DNA from 2 places in the Polaromonas sp. CG_23.6 genome. Region 2 is predicted to be linked to the other one. Evidence: predicted binding sites of a transcription regulator. Region 2 holds the regulator's gene; the other holds the start of a gene.
The links. Region 2 encodes FNR, which switches genes on or off when oxygen is low (the NO sensors DNR and NnrR bind a similar motif). Its sites were predicted from a motif close to TTGATNNNNATCAA; they were not measured.

Region 1 (3,404 bases), 1.0 Mb from region 2:
GGCCTTTTTGACACTGGCCATGGGCTATGTCGGCCTGCCGCGTCACCTGGCCGAATGGATTGGCACTTTGGGCCTGAGCCGGGCGCAATTGATCGTGGCGCTGGCGGTGTTCTTCATCATCCTGGGCTGCTTTCTGGACGGCATCTCGATGGTGGTGCTGACCATGGGCGTGCTCACGCCCACGGTGCAGGCGGCTGGCATCGACCCCATCTGGTTCGGCATTTTCGTCGTGCTGGTGGTCGAGATGGCGCAGATCACGCCGCCGGTCGGCTTTAACCTGTTCGTGCTGCAGGGCATGACCGGGCGCCAGCTGACCTGGATTGCCAAGGTCACGATGCCGATGTTTTTGCTGATGTGCGCGGCGGTGGCACTGATTTATGTCTTTCCCGGCATCGTCACGTGGCTGCCGCAAAAAATGGCCAACTGACGCCATGGGCGCGGTACTGGCGATTTGCATCGGCGCCTCGGCGGGCGCGCTGTCCCGATGGGGATTGGCGCTGTGGCTGTCGCCCGGCGGATTGATTCCCTGGGGCACGCTGGCCGCCAACCTGCTGGGCGGCTACCTGATCGGCATCGCCATTGCAGTGTTCCAGGCCATCCCGCAGATCGACCCGGTCTGGCGCCTGCTCTTGATTACCGGATTTCTGGGTGGGCTGACGACGTTTTCTACCTTTTCGGCCGAAGTCGTGGATTACCTGCTCGAAGCCCGCTATGGCATGGCGGCAGGCGTGGCACTGATCCATGTGGCGGGGTCGCTCTTGATGACTGTGGCAGGCATCAAGACTGCTACGTTTTTCATAGCTTCCCGAATAAGCTAGGCAAACGCAAAAGCACTATTTTCCTTGAATTTCAAAGGACTTACCATGGTTGCGGCAACAGCGGCTGCGCAGTCCTGACGAATCAGCTGCTGCCCAGCCCAATCGGCGCCGGAGCCCGCATCACGATGCGCGTGAACAGGCGGTCATAGGCCGGATCGGGCGGGTATTTGCCGGTCAGCGGATCGCAGTTCTTTTCAAAGGCGGCATCCAGCTCCTTCCAGTCGGCATCGGTCAGCACTTTTTCGGCTTCCGGCAGGATCACGGCTTCCTCAAGCCGCATGTGGTCCAGGTAAAAAGCGATGTACTGCTTGCATTGCACCGTGAACGCGGGCCGGCGCGGCTCGCCCAGCAGCTCCCACGCCAGCAGCAGGTGCTGGAGTTCGCGAACGGCTTTTTCGCCGTTCATGTGGTCGCTTTCGAGCCGCTCAACTGCGGCCATGAGCGATGGCGACGCCCGCACCACGCGCGGGAACAGCAGGTCGGACTCTTTCGGATGGTGCAGGCGCTCGGGAAACTCGTCAATGTAGAACAGCATGGCCTGCAGCACGTTGAAAAACTGCTCAGGATTGTCTCCGGGGCCGCGATCCACCATCATGTTCATGGAACGGAGCATGGCGGCCAGCGACGAATGTTCGTCGCGGATGATTTGCAGGCTGGTGTGTTTGATGACAGGCTCCTCAAATTTTCATAACGAGTGCACAGCATGCCCCGCGCCCGGTCCGCACGCCATGACGCAGGTCAAGTTTTCATCAACTTCAAGGCCTGCGAAAGCACGCAGTTACAGACACCCCGGGCATTTCCCGCGGTGCGATTTCCCTGCAAATTTCGCCATGCTGCCCGTGGTCAGGGCTTGTGGGCGCCGTGGTCTGCCGCTTTTCCTGCCATGCTGCCTGCCGGGGCCACTGTGCTGACAGGCACGCTGACCAGTTGACTGATTTCCACACCCTGCGCATCCTGAAGGCGCAACGTCAGCGGCACCGTGCTGCCCTTGGGCAAGCCCTGCTTCAGGTCCATCAGCATGACGTGGTAGCCGCCGGGCTTGAGCTGCACGGCTTGACCCGCGGGCAGTTCCAGCACGGGCACGGCGCGCATCTTCATGATGTCGTTGTCCATCTTCATTTCATGCACTTCCGCCACGCCGGCCACCGGCGATGAAACGCCCACCAGACGGGCGCCGTCCCTGGCGGTGATGTTCATGAAAGCACCCGTGCCTTTCTGGCCCGGCACGGTGGCGCGGGCCCAGGCGCCGCTGACATCAACGGTTTGGGCCTGCAAAGCGCCGCAGGCAAGCAGCAGGGAAGCGGTCAATAGTTTCAGTTTCATGGGAGTCTCTCAAGGCAAAGTTAAAAAATCCAGTCCGGAATTATTTCCGTCTGAACAGGAATCAGTGTTGATGCGCGCCGGGCGCATGCGCCGGGGCAGAATCTGTCGCGGCAGCAGTTTCAGGGCCAGTGACATCCAGCAAGAGCGCCGGAAACTTCAATCCTTTCGAGGATACGCCTGCGGCGGGAACGTCACCCCAGTCAAGGCTGCCGCTTGCGCAGGTTTGCAGCACCTTGAACCACAGCGGTCCGGCGGTTTCCGGCAGTTTTCCGCGCAGCATGAAGTCGTCGAAAAAGGCATCTGGCAGCGCCGCGTCCTGGCTGGCAGCCGTCCAGCTCACCACGCTCACGTCCTCCGTCACCGGCTTGCCGTGGCTAGCGTAGGGTTGGGCAAGTTTTTCCTGCTTCACCGCCAGCGTCCAGCCGGCTTTCGGGTAAGGCTTGGCGCCCTGGAAACCGGCGGGAATCCGCACCGTGATGCCGGTGGTGGCCGAGCCCTCGCAACCATGACCCACCTGGAAAACCGCTTTGTAGTTGCTTCCAGACGGAGCCGTTTTGGTTTCCAGAAGAACATGAGAAAAAGCGGGCATGGCAGTCATGCACGTTGCGCTATAGGCTATTAATTTTGTAGCAGTTGAAAATTTCATGTTCAGCTTTTTGATGGATCGGAGCTATGGCTAGCAGGAAGGACCGCAGCACGAAGTTCAGTTCAGCCGGATCAGTGCGCGGGATCAGGGGCTTACTGGTCTGCCCATGCAAAACGAACATCGATGGCAATTACGTTGCCGTTGCTGACGTTCGGGCTGAAGAACCGCGATGTGATTTAACGTACGCTAAACGTGCAGGAAGCCTGGGGCAGACGGCGGATATTTGCCCCGTGTGGCACCAGCCAGCCTGACCCGAATACGGTCAGGCTTAATCGCTTCGGCACAGGCGGATCAGTTCAAAGTGCAGGAGGTCCGCGACTGAAAGGCAGCCCGGGTATGGCGGCGGAGAAGTTCGCCGGAAAATCAAACGCGACCACTTGCAGGCTGGGAAAGCTGGGAATTGCCAGCACCGCCAGCGGCGACGACGCCCAGCCCAGCGATGCGCACAAATTGCAATGCGCGGCAGCCGGCGGCGCATCATTCAGTCCCGCATCGGAAGCACTGGACAGGTTGGTGCTGACGCTGCAAATGCCGCTCAGTTGCCCGCTGCGCACATCCTGGGCCAACATCGACACCGGCGCCCACAAGGCCGACAGCACGGCGAGAAAACCCAGCCA
Region 2 (3,404 bases):
ACACCAGCGCCATGATGACGCTGCGCCGCACCAGGTCGTCGCGGGACAGCGCCAGTCCCCGCGCCACGGGCAATCGTCCCTGCTGCAGGTTGTCGTAATACGCGTCCAGGGTCTTGGCGTTCTGGCTGTAGCTGGCGCACAGCTTGCCAATGGCACAAACGCCCAGACCAATCAGGTCGGCGTCAGGCCGGGAGTTGTAGCCCTGCAAGTCGCGGTGCAGACGGCCCTGGCGCTTGGCAATTGCCAATGCATGGTTGGGCAGGGCAAACTGCCCCATGCCGATATGCACGTAACCGGCAGCCTGAAAGGCCGAAAAAGCGTGCATCTGCATGCAAATCCTGGCGTTGGCGTCAGGCAGCGCGGCAACGTCAATTCGCCGTTGCGGCTTGAAAAGCTGGGGCAGGTGGTCGTAGGCATACAGCGCAACACAGTCCGGGCGCAGCTGCACAAGCTGCGCCAGGGTGCGGTCAAACGATTGCGACGCTTGTTGCGGCAGCCCGCCAATCAGGTCCATGTTGATAGACTTAAAACCCATCACGCGCGCCGCTGCCATCTACGAAAAAACCTGTTCGGCAGGCTGGATGCGGTGAACCGCTTTTTGCACCGCTCTGGCGCTGCGCAAGGGCCTGCACCGGCTGTTCGGACGTGAACGCTTGCACGAAGCGGTCTGCCGTTGGGTACGTGGTGTAGCAGGGTGCCGATGCATCGACACGGTGAATCAGTTCATGGCTGGGGATGGGCATACAATTAATTGCCAGTGCGTTCGTGACGGTTTCTTGAAACGCGCACCCGCGATTTCGGGGCAAGCAATGCCAATGTATCGTGAAGTCCGTATTGTTTGTTTGACCTATGTCAGCAGTCAGCCTGACTAAAACCAGGCAACGAACCCACATCAGGAGAATGTCATGTTCGAGGTCACACCAGAGTCCATGGGAACGGCCAAGCGCGGGGATATCGCAAGCGACACCAAGCTCCAGCCCATCACCCCTCTCAGCGTAAAAGTTGCCTGCTCCAACTGCAACCTTCGTGAACTTTGCATGCCAATGGGTTTGAAAGCCGATGAACTCGACCGGATCGAGGAAGTGGTTGCCGTGCGCCGCAAGGTCAAACGCGGAGCCCACCTGTACAGCAACGGTGAAAATTTCAGCTCCCTGTTTGCCATCCGCACCGGCTTTTTCAAAACCTGCATCACCACCGAAGACGGCCGCAACCAGGTCACCGGATTTCAGATGGCGGGCGAAATTATCGGCCTGGACGGGATTGTCAAGGAGCACCACACCTGTGACGCCATTGCGCTGGAAGACGCTGAAGTATGTGTGATGCCGTTTGACCGCATCGAGGAGCTGTCACGGGAAGTGGTCTCCCTTCAGCGCCATGTGCACAAGATCATGAGCCGCGAGATCGTTCGTGAACATGGCGTGATGTTGCTGCTTGGCAGCATGCGCGCAGAAGAACGCCTGGCTGCTTTTTTACTCAATCTGGTCCAGCGGCTGCATGCCCGCGGCTTCTCGCAATCCGAGCTTCTGCTGCGCATGACGCGAGAAGAAATCGGCAGCTACCTGGGACTGAAGCTTGAAACGGTCAGCCGGACTTTTTCAAAATTTGTCGAAGACAAGATTGTGGAAGTCAAGCAGCGCCATGTGCGCATCCTGGACACCGAAGCGCTCAAGCTGATCGTCAACAACAACCACAAACCCTGCTGAGACCAAAACCGGGTAGGCCTGCGGCTGGCTGATTCCGTTTCCCAATCCCTCGAAAATCCGCTGCACAGCCGGAAACCGTGCGAAAGCACCGCAATAAGCGGCAACAACCTGCCGGACTGATGCGGCGATGGAATGACAGGCGTTTTTAACGCGCCCTGACTTTCCGGGTGCCGTTTTTGGCCCGCCCCTTGAAAGCTGGTTCGCGGCGATTCACTTCAAAAGGCGACATGGCAAGCAAGGCCGTCAAGGCACTCGACGCCATGGTCAGCGCCCAGAATACAAAAAAAGCCAGGGTGTAGACCGCCTCGCGCGACAAAGCCAAAGGCTGGCCGAACCAATGCAGGCTTTGCGGATCGACCAGGGCAAACACGACCATTTCGATCACGCCCGCCAGCAGGAAGGCAGGCCATGCAATCCACATCATTCGTTGAGTCCACATCGAGTTCAGGTCTTTCTTGCAGTTGGAGGATTGAATCGGCTTGTGATTTGAAGAACCCCGTTTGAATTTCCTTTATCGCTCAAGGCTCGGCAGGCGCCGGGGTCCCCGTGGCGGCATGGTTGCGAGCCTGCATTGCTGGCGCCATGTTGGTGGAAGGCACTTCCGGTTTCAAGGCACTCGGCACTGACTGCTGGCCGTAGCTTGGAACGACAGGATCAGGGATCTTGATGGCCAGGTACAGGGTAATGAATGAGGCGACGACCACCACGGCAGGCAGTGCAAAAACCATCCATACATGGCCGAATTTCCACCAGGGCTGTCCATCTTCATTGTTCATGATGTTTCCATTGTTGAATTAGCGGGGTACCAGAAACACTGATTTTTCGACCACACGACCCGGCGAGTTGACTGATTCGATTTCAAAATCGATCTCGTGCGAGCCGGGACTTGCGGCTTCGTACGGCAACTGCAGAGTCACGGCGACGCCCCGTGCCTGGGTTGCATCGACGGTGAATGTGCCTTCTGACGCCAGCGCCAGGCCTGGCAATCCGCTGGCGCTGAGGCGGTACTGCTGGGTGGTTTCGGTCGCATTCATCACCTGCAGGCGGTAGACATTTTCAATCTTTCCACCGCTCACAATACGCGCCAGCGAAGCACGGTCCCGAATGACATCGACCTTGAAGGGAGAACGCAGCGCCAGGCTGATGAACATGGCGGCGGTCACGGACAGCAAGATGGCCGTGTAGACCAGCACCCTGGGACGGAATATGCGGAGCACAAGCTGCGACTTCCCCCAGCCCTGCACCACCGCGTTCTGGGTCGAGTAGCGAATCAGGCCGCGTGGATAGCTCATCTTGTCCATCACGGTATCGCAGACATCGATGCACGCCGCGCAACTGATGCATTCGTATTGCAGCCCCTTGCGGATGTCGATTCCGGTTGGGCAGACCTGGACACACAGCGTGCAGTCTATGCATGAACCCAGATTCAGGGCGGCTGGGTCGGCCTTCCTGGAACGGCCCCCCCGGGGTTCGCCGCGCGCCTCGTCGTAGGTGACGATCAAGGTGTCCTTGTCAAACATGGCGCTCTGAAAGCGGGCGTACGGGCACATGTACTTGCAAACCTGTTCACGCATGAACCCTGCGTTGCCATAGGTGGCAAAGCCGTAAAAGAAAACCCAAAAGGTTTCCCACGGCCCCATGCTTGCACTGATGAAGCTGACGCCCAGCTCCTTGATGGGCGTGAAATAGCCAACAAAGGTG

Region 1: the regulator FNR is predicted to act here: its motif matches at 1,547-1,560, upstream of H4V98_RS08825 (hemerythrin domain-containing protein).

Annotation. Positions count from the first base shown of each region.
Region 1 is NZ_JARXUY010000001.1:1,866,565-1,869,968, reverse strand. Features, by position in the region: gene H4V98_RS08835 (TRAP transporter large permease subunit) at 1-427, shown strand, start outside; gene crcB (fluoride efflux transporter CrcB) at 432-818, shown strand; gene H4V98_RS08825 (hemerythrin domain-containing protein) at 901-1,485, opposite strand; gene H4V98_RS08820 (copper chaperone PCu(A)C) at 1,662-2,141, opposite strand; gene H4V98_RS08815 (YcnI family protein) at 2,203-2,739, opposite strand; gene H4V98_RS08810 (DUF2946 family protein) at 3,084-3,404, opposite strand, start outside.
Region 2 is NZ_JARXUY010000001.1:869,205-872,608, reverse strand. Features, by position in the region: partial or broken gene H4V98_RS04140 (coproporphyrinogen III oxidase) at 1-604, opposite strand, end outside; gene H4V98_RS04135 (hypothetical protein) at 525-743, opposite strand; gene fnr (fumarate/nitrate reduction transcriptional regulator Fnr) at 981-1,703, shown strand; gene H4V98_RS04125 (hypothetical protein) at 1,849-2,142, opposite strand; gene H4V98_RS04120 (nitrogen fixation protein FixH) at 2,222-2,479, opposite strand; gene ccoG (cytochrome c oxidase accessory protein CcoG) at 2,498-3,404, opposite strand, start outside.